Regions from separate parts of the Lactobacillus sp. WILCCON 0149 genome, predicted to be linked through region 2. Evidence: predicted binding sites of a transcription regulator. Region 2 holds the regulator's gene; each other region holds the start of a gene.

Region 1 (4,172 bases), 1.2 Mb from region 2:
CGTAAACTTGACCATAGATATTTTGGTAAAAATAGATAAATCTACAATCAAACTTAGTATAATATTGGCAAGTATGCTAAATAATTCAAATGTATTGTTCATTGATATTTACTCATTGCTTTCTAAAAGCTTTAACTAAACTCTTGTATAATTGGTGGCTTTTCTTATCAGTATTAAAGCCCCGTATGTTAATAAAGTTGGTAGTAATATAAGCAGAAAGCTGAGATTGTGTAGTACCGCCCTTAATTTTTCGAAGCTCTGTTTTATCTAATTTTTTCATAAAAAGATTCCTCACTCTAATAAAAAATAGCGTTACCTAGGTAGTTACCTAAATAATACTATTAATGATCAATTTATAGCATTGAAATTACAGAAACAATAATTAAAATAGCGCCAACTAGTGACAAGATGCCTGCTCCAATATATCCACTCCATAGAGCAAATCCCCACCATTGATCATTAGAATAATTGCTACTATTTGTTTTTAACTCAAGATACTTCTTAGTTTGTTTAAAAGCAAAAGCACCACCTACAATAAGTAGCAAGCCAACTACTAACAGAATTACATATTCCATAACCGTGTTCTCCTATTTACAATAGAAAATCTATTTCACTATCTAATAACTCTTTATACTCTGGATTATCAATATTTTCAACAAGATTTTTGGCGCTAGAATACTCGCCAATGTTAATTAGTAATTTTATTAAAGCAGGTATTACTGAATCTTCGGTTCCCTGAGATTCTTCCTCTACCTTGTCAAGATTTGATTCATATTGTCTTAGACACTTGTTGACGAATTTTAAGGTAGACCTGTTTCTGGTTTCATTTAATATATTGCTTGCAGAGATAAATATTGCTAAAAAGTTCGCATCATAGGGAAATTTCTTCATAGCCGCCTTTGAGCATTCTATAGATTCGTTAAGTTTCCCATCTGACATCAGTAAAAGAGCGTATCTTGCCAAAAGATATTTTAGCCATTTGCTGCCTTGAATGTTGCTATCTGAAAAGTTATCTGCTTCGTTACTAAATATAAACTTTTTAAGATGCTTTATATAATATTTTTTAGATATAAATCCAAGCTCAATGTAGTCTTGAGAGATCATTGCAACCCAACGTGGATTATTGGGTTCTTGGTCTATCTGATGCAATAGTAGTTTTGAGTATCTTTCAGCCTTATTAAATCTTACGATTTCTTGAGGGCTGTTTCCCTTGTTTACTATGCAAAGATTGGAGTCAACGATATCTAATTTACCTTTTATGGTTATTAGCTCTTCATGTACGCAACCATGATACCTTATAAAGTCATCCTTTTTGAATAGAACCTTTTTCCTCACAAAGGAATTGCCATTGTATGATTTTATTTTTATAGTACAAACAGGTGCTGAACTAGTTTGATCTAGATAGTATAGAAAATCTTTTAATTCATGACTAGTACAGAGTGAATTATCGAACACTTCGTCAGAATCAATGATAAAAGTCCAGCCTGCTGGAATGAACTTTAAGCATTCGTTTCTCATATAAGCATAGTTTTCTCGCCAAGGAACTTGATAAAGATGAGCTTTAGAGAAATTTTCTTTAACGACCTGAATAGTATTATCAGTAGATCCTGTGTCTACAACTACAATAGAGTCACAGTAATTGTCTATTGATCTTAGTGCCTCTAGAATGTTGTGCTCCTGATTTTTAGTCATTATTAAACCTGTTAAATGAAGATTGTATTCAGAATTGGTTTGATAGAACTCTGTATAATTGTTGGATTCAGGTCTCTTAAATTTGATCATATTATTATTAGTGGTGGTGCTTCCAGTTAATTGAACCTGGCTCTGCTAGTTCACCAATTAGTCCACTGATTCCGTTGGACCACTTTACCCAACTTGGTTGCTTTTTCTTACCGCCCTTGACTTGTTTTAATTCGTTTTCGGACATTATTTTTAGTAACTTTTCCATAGTTAAACCCTCCCGGTCACAAATTGAATTTGGATGATCTTCTGATCACAATTGTTATTATAATGCGATTAATTGAGAAGAAACCAAATTTGCCTAAGCGGTCAATTTTGATGCTTAAATGGCATCTTTTCACAATTTCACAAGTTTTATACTGAAATTTTTAGCAAAAAAAGAAGCCCTCGCGGGCTTCTCTAAGCGCTCTGGGCTTATTCGATAGTAATCGTGTCTTCGTTTTCTTCTGGAGCACTCTTTGGCAGGGTAACCGTCAAAACGCCTCCGTCAAGCTTGGCGCTGATGCCTTTCTTGTCAACGTTCGGCAGGCTGAAGCTTCTGGAAACTGACCCTTCGCTGCGTTCCTGGCGCAGGAGGTTCTTCTTCTTGTCGCTGTCATCCTTGAAAGTGCTGCGGTGGCCGGAAATCGTCAAAATCCCGTCAGTGTAGGAGAGGTGGATGTCATCCTTGCTCATCCCCGGCACGTCGACCTTGACGGTGTATTCGTGCTCATCTTCAGCAACGTCTGATTGCAAAATGTTTCTGAAAGCGTGGCTGTCCAAGAAGTCCTTGGAGTTGTCGAGCCAGCCGCCCATGTGATCGAACAAGTCGTTGTAACGGTTCATTAAATCATTAGTCATAATCTAAAACTTCCCTTCAACAAATTATTCTATTCAAACTGCTTTTTACAAACAGAGGCAGGAAGAGAAGCGGTGGATCCGCTTTCTTTCCCGACAACTATATTATAGTCCCTTTTTGGAAAAATGGAGCAATTAGCACTCAACTTTTTTGACTGCTAAATAAATTTTTTTGGCAAAAAGACCTGGGCGGGCTATAATGATTTAAAAATAGAAGTGAAAGGCGACTGGCTAGCATGGTATATTATCAGAAAATGACCCCCGAGGGCTACAAGCAGATTGAAGACGAGATCGCGGCCTTGAAGGCTGACCGGCCCCGCCGGGTGCAGAACCTAAAGGAGGCCCGGGCCCTGGGCGACTTGTCCGAAAACACTGAATATTCAACCGCTAAAAGAGAACTCCGCCACCTGGACAGCCGGGTCCGCTACTTGAACAAGCAGCTGAAATACGCGGAAGTAATTGAGGTGGTCAATGACGGCAAGGTCAACCTGGGAAAAAATGTCACCATCCGCTATGAAGACGATGGGGAAGAGGAAAGCTACAAGATCGTGGGCCGGATGGAAGAGGCTGTAGGCGATGGCAAGCTGCCCTTTGACAGTCCTTTGGGCCACGCCCTCATGCACCGCAAGGCTGGGGATGTGGTGACGGTTGAAGCGCCGATGGGAGACTACCAAGTCACCATCCTCAGTGTGGAAAATTAAAATGGAAAACCGTCTAGCTCTAAGCTAGACGGTTTTTGCGTGTTATTTTTTGTTGAGCTTGTAGAAGAAGTAGATAGAGTCAATAAAGAAAACGATCCCAATAAGAGCTACTTCCCAAATGTCTTTAGCAAGAAAACCATATTTTTTCCACAACATAATGTCAGTTGTGGTAATGCCGGTTGCAAAACTAGCAATGAAGGCACAAAGGCTAGTAGCAATTTTACCTTCTAGAATTTCTTTCAGCTTTTTCATAGTACTTTCTTGTACACCCACTTTACAGATTGCAAATGTTTTCTAGCTGAATCCTTATAAGTGTAAGTCTTCCAAGCATAGTATTCATAACCCTTGGTACAGTAAATCTTTACTGTATACCACTTCTCTTTTGGTCTCTTTCCAAAATTAATAACATATAATTCACGTAAGAAATTGATTCCTTCGACATAAGGCCCTACTCCTGGAATTAGGGTTAACAACGTAGATAGTATGAACTTTCCACTCTCAGTTATTTTTCTTACGGATTCGCTATTATATTTCTGAGTATCTAGATAGTAGTATTTTCTTCCAGCATGTCTAAAAGCAACTTTGCCATTTGCGTAGCTGAAGTTGATAAACGGGCTGAAAATACTGCTACTTTGAGAAGACGGTACCTGGCTATTGTTGATATCGATAGAGCAAACTTCATCGCCATCTAAATAGATGGTGTAGATCCCATCTGCATTGGTAATTTTGTAAGAGTGTTCCTCACCGTTGTATCTTACCTTGCCGCTCATTCTTGAAGGATCATCTGGCAAGATTTGCATTGTTTCTCCTGATTTTGTGGTTATGTTTTGCCATTTGTTGTCTGATGATCCCTATGAAGAATTGTTAGTTGAACTAGTAACTTGCACACTGCTT
Region 2 (4,172 bases):
AGGTCTGCTTCCAGGTGCAGAGGACCTGCTTCACCAGCGGAGATGAATGGAAGAGAAATGTGGGTTGAAGATACGCCTGACAAGTCCTTCTTGGCCTTTTCAGCCGCGTCCTTCAAACGCTGCATTGCCATCTTGTCCTTGGACAGGTCAACGCCGTTTTCTTGCTTGAAGCCGTCAACCAGCCAGTCGATGATCTTGTTGTCGAAGTCGTCCCCACCCAGGTGAGTGTCACCGTTGGTTGACAGAACTTGGAAGACGCCATCGCCCAATTGCAAAACGGAAACGTCGAAAGTACCACCACCAAGGTCGTAAACCAAAACAGTTTCGTCGTCTTCATCCTTGTCCAAGCCGTAGGCCAAAGCTGAAGCAGTTGGTTCGTTGATGATCCGTTGCACGTTCAAGCCCGCGATCTTGCCGGCATCCTTAGTTGCTTGCCGTTGTGCGTCGTTGAAGTAGGCTGGAACAGTAATAACCGCGTCAGTTACAGGTTCACCAAGGTAGTCTTCTGAGAACTTCTTGATGTATTGCAAGATCATGGCTGAAATTTCCTGTGGGGTGTAAGCCTTGTCGCCAACCTTGACCTTGTAGTCACTTTCGCCCATGTGCCGCTTGATGGAAACAATAGTATTCGGGTTGGTGATGGCTTGCCGCTTGGCAACTTCACCGACTTGAATTTCGCCGTCCTTGAAGGCAACTACTGAAGGGGTAGTTCTGGCGCCTTCCGGGTTGGTAATAATCTTTGGTTCCTTGCCTTCCAAAACCGCAACTGCTGAGTTGGTGGTACCTAAGTCAATCCCAATAACTTTAGACATTGTCTTTTATCTCCTTTGTATTATTTTTGCTTGTTTATTGCTTTGTTAAAAAATTGCCTTACTGGGCAACCACAACCATGGCTGGCCGCAGGGTCCGGTCCTTGTAGACGTAGCCCTTTTGCAGGACCTGGACGACATGGTCTTTTTGATCATCATTTTCAGCCGGTACGCTTTGGACCGCCTGGTGCAATGTCGGATCAAACTTTTCACCGTCAGCCTTGATTTCTTCAATGCCGTTATCCTTCAAGGCTCTGACCAGGCCTTCCAGGGTCATTTCGATCCCCTTCTTCAGCTGGCTGGAAGCCTCGTCGTCGGCCTTGACCTGGAGGGCTCTTTCCAAGTTGTCCACGCTGGCCAGGATATCCTTGCCCAAGCGCTGGGACTCATACTTGACCAGGTTGGCTCTTTCCTTGCTGTAGCGGCGCTGGGCATTTTGAATCTCAGCCTCGCTTCTTAAGTACTTGTCTTCCAGGTCCTTGTTCTTCTGGGTCAAAGCGGCAACTTCAGCCTTGAGCTGGTCCAGTTCTGAATCAGCTGCCTTGGCTGCCTTTTCCTTGTCGCCACTTACCTTTTTGTCTTCATTTACGCCTGCCTTGTCAGCTTCAGCTGGCTTGGCTTGCTTTTCCTGGTCTTCTTGCGGCAAATCCTTCTCACTTGGAAATTCTTCTTTGCTCACGACAAACCTCCTTATTTAAATCTGCCATAGTAATCTAACAACTTGCGGGCCAGTTCCTGGCGGAAGTATTCCATCAAGCCAATCATTTCCGAGTAAGGCATATTTCTCGGCCCCAGCAGGGCGATCGTTCCCCGGCCATAGCGGCCGACGCTGTATTCAGCCGTCACCAGGCTGAAATCCTTCAGCAGGTCGTTTTGCAATTCCGTCCCTAAGCGGACATGAACTGGATAATGGCCGGGACTGTCACTCAGATCGATCAGTTCATCAGCTAAAGAGCTGGAATTGATCAGTTCATAAAGCGACTTGATGTCTTTTAAATCGCTGTTTTCTGTATTATTGAGCAGGTTCAGCTGACCGTCAACGTACAGCTGCTCACTTGCCGCGTCTTTAATGACGGCTTCCAGAAGCTCCAGAAATTCCGGAGCATTCTTACCGACGATATTAGAGCTGGACAATTGCTCAAAGGTCTGCTTGTTGATTTCGCTTAAATTCTTGCCGACCAGCTGGTCGTTGATCAAGCGGACAGCTTGTTCAATTTCATCCCCTGAGATGTGCCGCGGCAAAGTGTAAAGCTGGTTCTTGACACTGCCATCGCTGGTTACCAGAATTGCCATGACCTGCCGGGGTGCCAGGGGCACGATTCTGAAGCCCGTAATGCTGACATTCTTGACTTCCGGGCCTTCAGCGAAGGCCGTGTAGTCAGTCAAGTCCGACAGGATCTTGGCAGCTTCCTTGACGATCTCGTCCACTTGGTTGAACGGCTGGTCAAACTGGTAGCCAATTTGATTGTAAATTTCTTCCGGCAGCTGCAGCGGCTGCACCAAATTGTCCAGGTAGTAGCGGTAACCCTCAGTCGATGGCACCCGGCCGCTGGAGGAGTGGGTCTTTTCAATCAAGCCATGCTCTTCCAGGACCGCCATCTCATTGCGGATAGTTGCGCTGGACACTTTAATCGGCAATTGATTCATGACTGTCTTTGAGCCGACCGGCTCATGCGTCTTGGTGAAGTCCTGAATAATTGTCTTGAGAATAAGTTCTTGACGTTCGGTCAACATAACATCGCCCTCACTTTTAGCACTCACATCTTTCATGTGCTAACATGGTATAGATTAACAAGAAATTAGCAGTTAGTCAAGGAGAATGCTAAAAAAATCCCGCAAAAAAACGGTCTCTTTTCAAAGACCGTTTTTTTACTGTCCAATCAAGGAGCTAAAATAGTTTTCACTGGCGACCTGGTCCAGCTTCAGCTGCTTGCTTAAAGCTTCCATGTCGGCAAACTTTTCTTCCCCGCGCAGGTACTTGTACCAGGCAATGGTAATCCGCTCGCCATAGATGTCCTGGTCAAAATCAAAGATGTTGGATTCGATGTAAATCTTCTTCTCATCATTGAAAGTGACATTGTAGCCGACGCTGGTCATCGACTGGTACCAGCTGTCCCCCACCTGGGTCATGGTCGCGTAGACGCCGATTTTCGGCAACACTTTTGGCCAGGCCAATTCCAGATTCGCGGTTGGAAAGCCTAGCTTGTGGCCGTTTCTGAAGCCGTGGACGACTTTGCCGCTAGTTAGATACGGGTGACCCAACAATTCTGTAGCCAAGCGGAGATTGCCGCTTTTAATAGCCTTACGGATTTCGGTTGAGCCAATTTTTTCCCCGGCAAAAATCTGCTTTGGCACCACCTTGATGTCAAAGCGGCCCTTGGCAAAGACCGGCAGATTTTCCATGTTGGCCACGTCCTTCGGGCCATAGCTGTAGTCAAAGCCGGCAACAACCGTATCAGCTTTAAGGCCCATGATGATCTCATCAACGAAGGCCTGGGGAGCCAGGTGGCTGAATTCCGGAGTGAACTTGAGAATCACCAGGTAGTCGACCCCGATCTTGGACATTTCGTAGGCCTTTTCCTCCGGAGTATTCAAGTACTCAAAGTTCTTGACCCCGGCATAGACCTCCTTGGGATGGCGGTCAAAGGTCAGCACCATCAATGGCAGATCCTTCTCATCTGCAATTATCCGGGCTTCCTTGATCAACTTCTGGTGGCCGATATGAACTCCGTCAAAAAAGCCCAGGGCCAGGACAACCTTGCCGGCCGTCAGTTCTTTCTTGAACGGATAGCTTAGATTTATTACTTTCAAACTTAATCCCTCAATTACTCATTACTTAAAAGCATTAGGTCCGGGCAGTAGAGACCTTGTCCCTTGGCCCGGTAAATCGCTTTAACCTTTTCATTATACCGCAAAGCGACCTTGCCTGCATCAAGAGGGAGTTTGATCCAGGCCCCGTTTTTCACCTGCTGCCATAAGGCATCGTCTAATTCAAATTGCGGGTAGTCAGCAAAAAAGCTGTCGATTGGCTGAATATAATCTTCAGCATGGTCCAAATTCTCCGCCAGTTCTTCCAAAGTGACCGCGTCCTGCAGTTTGTAGCCAGAACTGGCCGTCCGCCGCAATTTGGTCATCACTGCCGGCAAGCCCAATTTATCGCCCAGGTCGTTGACCAGGCTGCGGACATAGGTCCCCTTAGAACATTCAACTTCATAAGAAAAAGTCTGCCGGCCTTTTTCTGGGTCAAACTGGCTTGGCCGCGTCAAGTCATAGCGAAAAACCTGGACAGACCGCTTGGGCCGCTCAACCGGAATCCCTTCTCTGGCATATTCGTAGAGCCGCTTGCCATTGACTCTGACCGCG
Region 3 (4,172 bases), 300 kb from region 2:
TCCCTCCAGCTCAGCCGGCTCAGACACGGTGATATTGGCCTTTTGCAAGCTGTCCCGGTCGCTGGCGCTAAGGTTGCCAGCAAAAACGACTTCCCGGGTTCGCAAAGACAAGAGTTCATTGACCACTTCCGTGTAGTGCTTAACGTGGGTGGCAAAAATCTCCCCGGTCGACAGGTCGCTGTAAGCCAGACCGTAGCCGCCTGCCTTTTCGACGACACTGGTCAAGTAGTTGCTCTCCTGGCTGTCGTCTGGCCCCTGGGCCATTTTAGTGCCGGGGGTAACCAGCTGGATGATCCCCCGCTTGACCATCCCCTTGGCCTTCTTCGGGTCTTCCAATTGCTCGCAGATGGCCACCTTGTAGCCTTTTTCCACTAAAGTGTTGACGTAAGAATCAACCGCCATGTGAGGCACCCCGGCCATGGGAATCGGGTTTTCCGACTTGTTTGACCGGTGGGTCAAAGTCAGTTCCAAAATCTGTGAACCCTTGACGGCATCATCTTCATACAGTTCATAAAAGTCCCCCACCCGGTAGAAGAGAAAGGCATCCGGGTACTGGTCTTTAATTTGGTAATATTGCTCCATCATTGGAGTCGTGGCTTTTCTTGGCATAAAAACTCCCTCGCTTATCGTATGCTTTCAATTATACAGCATTTCACCGGCCTGCTTGCCCTGTCTTGCACGCAAAAAGAGCCCAGCTTTGAGCTGGACCCTTCTTACAGTAATTCTTGTGTGTGTTAAATTTCAGTATTTTACATCATGCCTGGTTGAGCAGGGGCTGCTTCAGGCTTGTCTTCCGGAATTTCTGCCACAACTGCTTCAGTGGTCAGCAAAAGACCAGCAATTGAAGCGGCGTTTTGCAGAGCTGACCGGGTCACCTTGGTTGGGTCGATGATCCCTTCGTCGATCATGTTGACATACTTGTCTTCAGCAGCGTTGTAGCCGACTTCCGGGTCAGCCTTGCGCAGGTGGTCAACAATGACTGAGCCTTCTTTGCCGGCGTTTTCAGCGATTTGTCGAACTGGAGCGGTCAAGGCCCGGGCCACGATGTTGATCCCGGTTTGTTCATCAGCAGTGTCACCCTTGGTTGCCTTAACGGCTTCTTCAACGTTGACCAGGGCAGTACCACCACCAGCTACGTAGCCTTCGTCAACAGCTGCGCGGGTAGCGTTCAAGGCATCTTCTACCCGGTAGCGGCGTTCCTTGAGTTCAGTTTCAGTAGCAGCGCCGACGTGGATTACGGCTACGCCGCCAGCCAGCTTGGCCAGACGTTCTTGCAGCTTCTTCTTGTCAAAGTCTGAACTGGTGTCTTCGATTTGCTTTCTGATGGTGTCAACCCGTTCTTGGATGGCTTCCTTGTCACCAGAGCCGTCAACGATAGTAGTTGAGTCCTTGGTGATGGTTACCCGGCGGGCTTGACCCAATTGGCTGAGCTGGGTGTCCTTGAGTTCCAGACCCAGGTCTTCAGAAATAACCGTACCGCCAGTCAAAGCAGCGATGTCAGCCAGTTGTTCCTTGCGGCGGTCACCAAAGCCAGGAGCCTTAACGGCAACAACGTTGAAGGTACCGCGGATCTTGTTCAAAACAAGAGTTGGCAAAGCTTCGCCAGTCACGTCGTCAGCGATGATCAAGAGAGCGCGGCCTTGTTGCACGATTTCTTGCAGCATTGGCAAGATGTCTTGGATGTTGGAAATCTTCTTGTCAGTAATCAAGATGTATGGGTTATCCAAGTCAGCTTCCATCTTGTCGTTGTCAGTTACCATGTATTGGGACAGGTAGCCGCGGTCGAATTGCATCCCTTCAACCACGCTCAGTTCAGTTTCAATCCCGCGGGAGTCTTCAATAGTGATGACGCCGTCGTTGCCGACCTTTTCCATGGCTTCAGCGATCAAGTCGCCGATTTCCTTTGAAGCACTTGAAATTGAAGCAACTTGGGCGATTTGGTCCCGGCTGGAAACTTCGTGGCTGTTCTTGTGCAATTGGTCAACGGCTGCTTGGGTAGCCTTTTCGATCCCGCGGCGGATGCCAACTGGGTTGGCACCGGCAACCACGTTCTTCATGCCTTCTTGCACGATAGCTTGGGTCAAAACAGTGGCAGTGGTCGTACCGTCACCGGCGATGTCGTTGGTCTTTGAAGCAGCTTCAGCCACCAGCTTGGCCCCCATGTTTTCGTAGTGGTCTTCCAGTTCAATTGCCTTGGCGATCGTCACGCCGTCGTTGGTAATCGTCGGGTTGCCGTAGCTTTGTTCCAAAACGACGTTTCTGCCCTTAGGCCCCAAAGTCGTCTTGACCGTGTTGGCCAACTTGTCAACCCCGTTTAAAAGTGAACGTCTTGCGTCTTCTGAAAACTTAATGTCTTTTGCCATTTTTTAATTTGCACTCCTTAAATTACTTAACGATTGCCAAAATGTCTTTTTCATGAAGGACTAAGTATTCCTTGCCTTCGTACTTGACCTTGGTGCCAGAATACTTATCGTATAAAACTTCATCGCCCTCTTGGACGGTCATAGGAAGCTTGCTGCCATCTTCAGCGTACAGGCCGCCGCCTACGGCAACAACCTTGCCTTGCGTTGGCTTTTCCTTAGCGTTGGAAGCAAGTACGATGCCACCAACGGTTTGTTCTTCAGCTTCTTTAACTTCAACGATCACGCGATCTCCAATTGGTTGTAACACGTTATTCCCTCCTGAAATTAATTGTCTTTAGAAATTCTTTAGCACTCATCTTGATCAAGTGCTAACTTACAACTATGATAATAATCCCTTTTTCCAAAAAAGGCAAGAGAAAAATAGCACTTTTTAGGCGAGAGTGCTAAAAAGTGCTGTTTTCCTTATTTATTCGTGTTGTCCATGGCCTTCTTCCGCTCTTCCAGCTGCTTTTTAATCATTTCGTCAGAGTCGAGGAAGTAGATCAAGGTCTGCAATTCGGTAGCCAGGTCGACGTTTTGGATCCGGACCCCGTTTGGGGCGGACAGGCGGATCGGGGTAAAGTTCATGATCCCCTTGATCCCGGCTTCAATCATTTCATCAGCCGTCTTCTGGGCCGTAGCCTGGGGAACGGTCAAAATGGCGATCCGGATCTGCTGGTCAGCGATCTGCTGCTTCATTTCATCCATTGAGTAGACCGGCACCCCTTGGGTGATCTTGCCAGTGATTTCCGGGTTGATGTCAAAGGCGCAAGAAATTCTGATATTGTTGCTGCGCTTGAAGTTGTAGTTCAAAAGAGCGTGGCCCAGGTTGCCGACTCCGACCAGGGCAACGTTGGTCAAAGTGTCCTGGTTGAGGATCTTCTTAAAGAAGCTGAGCAGGTTCTTGACGTCATAGCCGTAGCCCCGCTTGCCCAGGGCGCCGAAGTAGGAAAAGTCCCGGCGGATTGAAGCGCTGTCGACTTGGACGGCTTCAGCCAGTTCAGTTGAAGAAACCTTGTCTTTGCCTTCATCATTCAAAAGAAGCAAGTAGCGGTAATATAGCGGCAATCTTTTGGCAGTAGCCTTGGGAATTCTAAATTTGTTGTTCATAAAAGATGCCTCCGTCTGATTAGTTATTTGTGAATGTGAATCTGTAATCAATCATCTATTATGATACCCGTTTTTACTAGCCTTTGGCAAGTCATATTTTCACAATATTTGCCATAAAATCCTTTTCATCGATTTTTTTCACAAATCAATTGAAGGAGCCTGGCTCTTTTTAAAGCTGGGAAAGAAAGGAAAAATCTGCTGAAAATCATTGCCAGAGCCGTCAGCCGGGCCTTTGCATGGTACAATGTTTCAAGGTGAAAAAATATGATAATAGCACAAGGACACAATTTGGAGCAACGCTTCGGGGCTGCTCCTATATTCAGCAAGGTTAACTTTTCAATTGAAAACAATGCCCGGATCGGTCTGGTCGGACCAAACGGGGCCGGGAAAACGACCCTTTTAAAGATCATGACCGGCCGCCAGGAGGCCAGCCAGGGCGAATTTACCGTCAACAAGGGGATCGAACTCGGCTACATCGCCCAGGAGCACGACTTTGACGAAGAAAAGTCGATCTGGGAAGAGATGCTGACGGTCTTCCAGCCCTTGATCGACCAGGGCCAGCAGCTGGAAAAGCTGCAGTATGCCATCGCCGACCACCCGGAAGACGAGGAGCTTCTCCGCCGCCTGGACCAGGCCCAGTACAATTTTGAACAAGCCGGC
Region 4 (4,172 bases), 900 kb from region 2:
ATGATCCCCAGCTTGCCGTAAGCTGATGCTCTCAGTAAGGCCCGCAGCTGGGTCCGGAAGATTTCCTTGTTCTTCAAGGACAGACGAACGGCACGGATACCCAGGAATGGGTTCATTTCTTCTGGCAGGTCCCAGTATGACAGGTGCTTGTCGCCACCGATGTCCATGGTTCTGATGATAACCTGCTTGCCGTTCATGCCTTCCAGAACCTTCTTGTAAGCTTCAAACTGGTCTTCTTCAGTTGGGAAGTCGTTTGAGTTCATGTACAAGAATTCAGTTCTGAACAGGCCGACTGCTTCAGCACCGTTTTCCAGAACGCCGGCCAGGTCGTCTGGAGTACCGATGTTGGCAGCAATAGTGAAGTGCTTGCCGTCAGCAGTTACTGATGGTTCGTCCTTCAGCTTCCGCCATTCAGCCTTTTGCTTGGCGAAGTCGTCGCCCTTCTTGCGGTAGTCAGCCACTTGTTCTTCGCTTGGTTCAACGATGGCAACACCATCCAAACCGTCAGCGATCAGCATTTGGCCGTTTTCTACAGAAGTGGTGATCTTTTCAGTCCCGACAACAGCTGGGATTTCCAAAGACCGAGCCATGATGGCTGAGTGAGCAGTCCGGCCGCCCAGGTCAGTTACGAAGCCCTTAACGTACTTCTTGTTCAATTGTGCCGTGTCACTTGGAGTCAAGTCTTCAGCAACCAGAACTACTTCGTGGTCGATGCTTGCCAAGTTAGGCAATTCCTTGCCCAGCAAGTGCGCCATGATCCGCTTTGAAACGTCGCGGACGTCAGCGGCACGTTCTTGCATGTAGGCATTGTCAGTCATGCTTTGGAAGATAGTGATGAAGTTTTGGGCAACTTCGTCCAAAGCTGCTTCACTGTTGACAGCGTCGCTCTTGATCTTGGCGCTGATCTGGCCAGTGAATTCAGGGTCTGACAGGAACATCAAGTGGGCGTCAAAGACTTGCGCTTCTTCTTCACCCAAGCTTTCAGCTGCAACCTTGCGGATGTTTTCCAATTCAGCTTGTGATTCGGCAACTGCCTTGTCAAAGCGGGCTACTTCAGCTTCCGCGTCGGCAACGGACTTCTTTTCAAAAGAAAGGTCCGGTTCGACCAGGAGGTAGGCTGGAGCAACAGCAACGCCGTCACTGGCTGCGATACCCTTCAAAGTTTCAGTCATTATTCAGCCAAACCTTCTTTTGACATAGTTTCAGCAACAGCTGCGATAGCTTCCTTTTCGTCGTCGCCTTCAGCGCTGATAGTAACGTCTGCACCTTGGCCAACACCCAATGACATTACGCCCATGATTGACTTAAGGTTAACTGACTTGCCGTTGTATTCAAGGTTGATGTCTGAACCAAACTTTGAAGCAGCTTGTACCAACAAGGTAGCTGGACGAGCGTGAATACCAGTTTCAGCGATAATGTGAAATTCTTTCTTTTCCATCGTAAATTATCTCCTTTAAAAATCAAGAATTGGGTACCAAAGTACCGTTTCCCTTAAAGAATAACATGTTTTCGAGGTCATTACAACTTAATTTGTAAATGTTTTCATTAATACTTGGGCTTATTCTCGATCGAAGTATAGGTAATAACCCCGCCACGGCCAGCCCGGCCGGTAATTTTCTTGTTTTTCCCGTAATTGCGCAGGCTTTGCTGGAAGGCAAAAGCATCTTCCGGGTCCTTCTGCGGGTCGATCTGGTACTCAAGCAAGTCGCCTGAGACCAATTGCTCCAAAATATCAGTATAGTCCATATTAATGTTACAACCTCCTGTCCATTATTTTAGCGCAATTATTTGTCAAAATTAAAGGAAGAAGACTCAAAGGCAAGCTGTTTTCTTTCCAAGACTTAGCACTTGACTAACTAGAGTGCTAAGTCCTATAATTTAGGCAGAACTTTGATGAAAGGCGGTATTTTAACATGTTGTGTCAAAACTGCCACCAACGGCAGGCCTCGATACATCTTTACACGAAGATTAACGGCCAAAACAAAGAAATCGACTTATGTCAGCAATGCTACCAAGAATTAAGGAATCAACAAGGCAATCAAATGAACAATGACAACTTTTTCGGCGACTTTGACGACCTCTTCAATGCTTTGAACGGGCGGCCAAATGGCGCAAACCGTGACAACAACCAAAATCCATCCGGGCAAAACCCGGGCCGGGGCGGCAATGGCGGCGGCCAGTCCCTGCTTGACCAGTTTGGGACCGACTTGACCGCTTTGGCCAAGAAGGGCAAGATCGACCCGGTCATCGGCCGGGACCGGGAAATCGCCCGGGTGATCGAAATCCTCAACCGGCGGACCAAGAACAACCCGGTTCTGATCGGGGAAGCCGGGGTCGGCAAGACCGCGGTCGTTGAAGGCCTGGCCCAAGACATCGTAGACGGGTCCGTTCCAGCTAAATTGCAAAACAAGCGGATCATCTCCCTCAACATGGTTTCCATGGTGCAAGGGACCGGGATCCGGGGCCAGTTTGAACAAAGAATGCAGCAGCTGGTCAAAGAGCTGCAGAGCCAGCCAGACATCATCCTCTTTATCGACGAAATCCACGAAATCGTCGGCGCCGGCAATTCTGAAGGCGGCATGGATGCCGGCAACATCATCAAACCGGCTCTGGCCAGAGGCGAGCTGCAGTTAGTCGGGGCCACGACCATCAAGGAATTCCGGGAAATCGAAAAGGACTCCGCCCTGGCCCGGCGTTTCCAGCCAGTTGAAGTCAAGGAACCAAGCATCGACGAAACCATCAAGATCCTCAAGGGGATCCAAAAGCGCTACGAGGACTACCACCACGTCAAATACACTGACGATGCCATCGAAGCTGCCGTCAAGCTGTCTGCCCGCTACATCCAGGACCGCTTCCTGCCAGACAAGGCCATCGACCTTCTGGACGAAGCCGGGTCAAGAATGAACCTGACCATTCCTTACATCGATAAGGAAAAGATCCAGGAAAGAATCGACGCGGCTGAGAAGCTCAAGCAGGACGCCTTGAAGAATGAAGACTACGAAAAGGCTGCCTACTACCGCGACCAGATCGAAAAATACGAAAAGCTGAAGGACCAAAACGTCGACCCGGACAAGACCCCAACCATCACGGCCAAGGTCATGGACAAGATCGTCGAAGAAAAGACCAACATCCCGGTCGGCGATATCCAGGCCCAGGAAGAAAACCAGCTGGCCAACCTGGCCAGCGACCTCAAGGCCAAGGTTATCGGCCAGGACGAAGCCGTTGACAAGGTGGCCCGGGCCATCAGAAGAAACCGGATCGGCTTCAACAAGTCCGGCCGGCCAATCGGCTCCTTCCTCTTCGTCGGCCCGACCGGGGTCGGCAAGACCGAGCTGGCTAAGCAGCTGGCCTTGAAGATGTTCGGCAGCGAAGATGCCATGATCCGCTTCGACATGTCCGAATTCATGGAGCAGTACTCTGTTTCCAAGCTGATCGGGTCAGCTCCGGGTTATGTCGGCTATGAAGAAGCCGGGCAATTGACCGAACGGGTCCGTCACAACCCATACAGCCTGATCCTTTTGGACGAAGTTGAAAAGGCCCACCCAGATGTTTTGAACCTCTTCTTGCAGATTCTTGACGACGGCCGTTTGACTGACTCACAAGGGCGGACTGTCTCCTTCAAGGACACGATCATCATCATGACCTCAAACGCCGGCCAGGGGATCAAGACGGCCAGCGTGGGCTTCGCGGCGGAAAACAACAAGAACGAAGCTGAAGAAACCCGCAAGGTGATGAGCCAGTACTTCAAGCCAGAATTTCTGAACCGTTTTGACGACATCATCCAGTTCCACCCATTGACCAAGGGCAACCTCCTGCAGATCGTCAACCTCCTTTTGGACAAGACCAACGCCATGGTCAGCGACCAAGGCCTGCACATTACGGTTACTGACGCGGCCAAGGACAAGCTGGTTGAAGAAGGCTACGATCCGGAAATGGGTGCTCGTCCGCTTCGCCGGGTAATCCAGGAAGAAATCGAAGACAAGGTGGCCGACTACAAGCTGGACCACACTGAAGCCAAGCAATTAGTCGCCGACTTAAAGGATGGGGAAATCGCAATCTCTGAAGAAGTCCCTGCCCTGCCGGCAGCTGAAGCAAGTGAAGAAAAATAACTATCTCTGAACAGAAAAAACAAGGATTCTCCAAAAAGGATCCTTGTTTTTTTCTTGAATGCG

Evidence for each region. The regulator HrcA, encoded in region 2, represses chaperone genes, less so after heat shock. The targets are predictions, from matches to a motif close to TTAGCACTCNNNNNNNNNGAGTGCTAA.
Region 1: a site for HrcA is predicted at 2,713-2,739, ahead of ACYVUV_RS09410 (Hsp20/alpha crystallin family protein). Genes of this name have one in related genera too.
Region 3: a site for HrcA is predicted at 2,709-2,735, ahead of groES (co-chaperone GroES). Genes of this name have one in related genera too.
Region 4: a site for HrcA is predicted at 1,842-1,868, ahead of ACYVUV_RS08020 (ATP-dependent Clp protease ATP-binding subunit). Genes of this name have one in related genera too.

What each region holds. Positions count from the first base shown of each region.
Region 1 covers NZ_JBUBHO010000001.1:2,014,084-2,018,255, reverse strand. Annotated here, with positions in the region: gene ACYVUV_RS09435 (GHKL domain-containing protein) at 1-102, opposite strand, end outside; gene ACYVUV_RS09430 (hypothetical protein) at 113-280, opposite strand; gene ACYVUV_RS09425 (hypothetical protein) at 354-575, opposite strand; gene ACYVUV_RS09420 (glycosyltransferase) at 592-1,692, opposite strand; gene ACYVUV_RS09415 (bacteriocin) at 1,790-1,948, opposite strand; gene ACYVUV_RS09410 (Hsp20/alpha crystallin family protein) at 2,155-2,580, opposite strand; gene greA (transcription elongation factor GreA) at 2,814-3,278, shown strand; gene ACYVUV_RS09400 (hypothetical protein) at 3,321-3,530, opposite strand; gene ACYVUV_RS09395 (hypothetical protein) at 3,527-4,078, opposite strand.
Region 2 covers NZ_JBUBHO010000001.1:835,050-839,221, reverse strand. Annotated here, with positions in the region: gene dnaK (molecular chaperone DnaK) at 1-812, opposite strand, end outside; gene grpE (nucleotide exchange factor GrpE) at 871-1,488, opposite strand; gene hrcA (heat-inducible transcriptional repressor HrcA) at 1,500-2,543, opposite strand; gene ribF (riboflavin biosynthesis protein RibF) at 2,679-3,620, opposite strand; gene truB (tRNA pseudouridine(55) synthase TruB) at 3,635-4,172, opposite strand, start outside.
Region 3 covers NZ_JBUBHO010000001.1:532,342-536,513, reverse strand. Annotated here, with positions in the region: gene mutS (DNA mismatch repair protein MutS) at 1-609, opposite strand, end outside; gene groL (chaperonin GroEL) at 750-2,363, opposite strand; gene groES (co-chaperone GroES) at 2,386-2,670, opposite strand; gene ACYVUV_RS02625 (redox-sensing transcriptional repressor Rex) at 2,826-3,512, opposite strand; gene ACYVUV_RS02620 (ABC-F family ATP-binding cassette domain-containing protein) at 3,777-4,172, shown strand, end outside.
Region 4 covers NZ_JBUBHO010000001.1:1,733,670-1,737,841, forward strand. Annotated here, with positions in the region: gene ptsP (phosphoenolpyruvate--protein phosphotransferase) at 1-1,172, opposite strand, end outside; gene ACYVUV_RS08010 (phosphocarrier protein HPr) at 1,172-1,438, opposite strand; gene ACYVUV_RS08015 (hypothetical protein) at 1,546-1,746, opposite strand; gene ACYVUV_RS08020 (ATP-dependent Clp protease ATP-binding subunit) at 1,914-4,109, shown strand.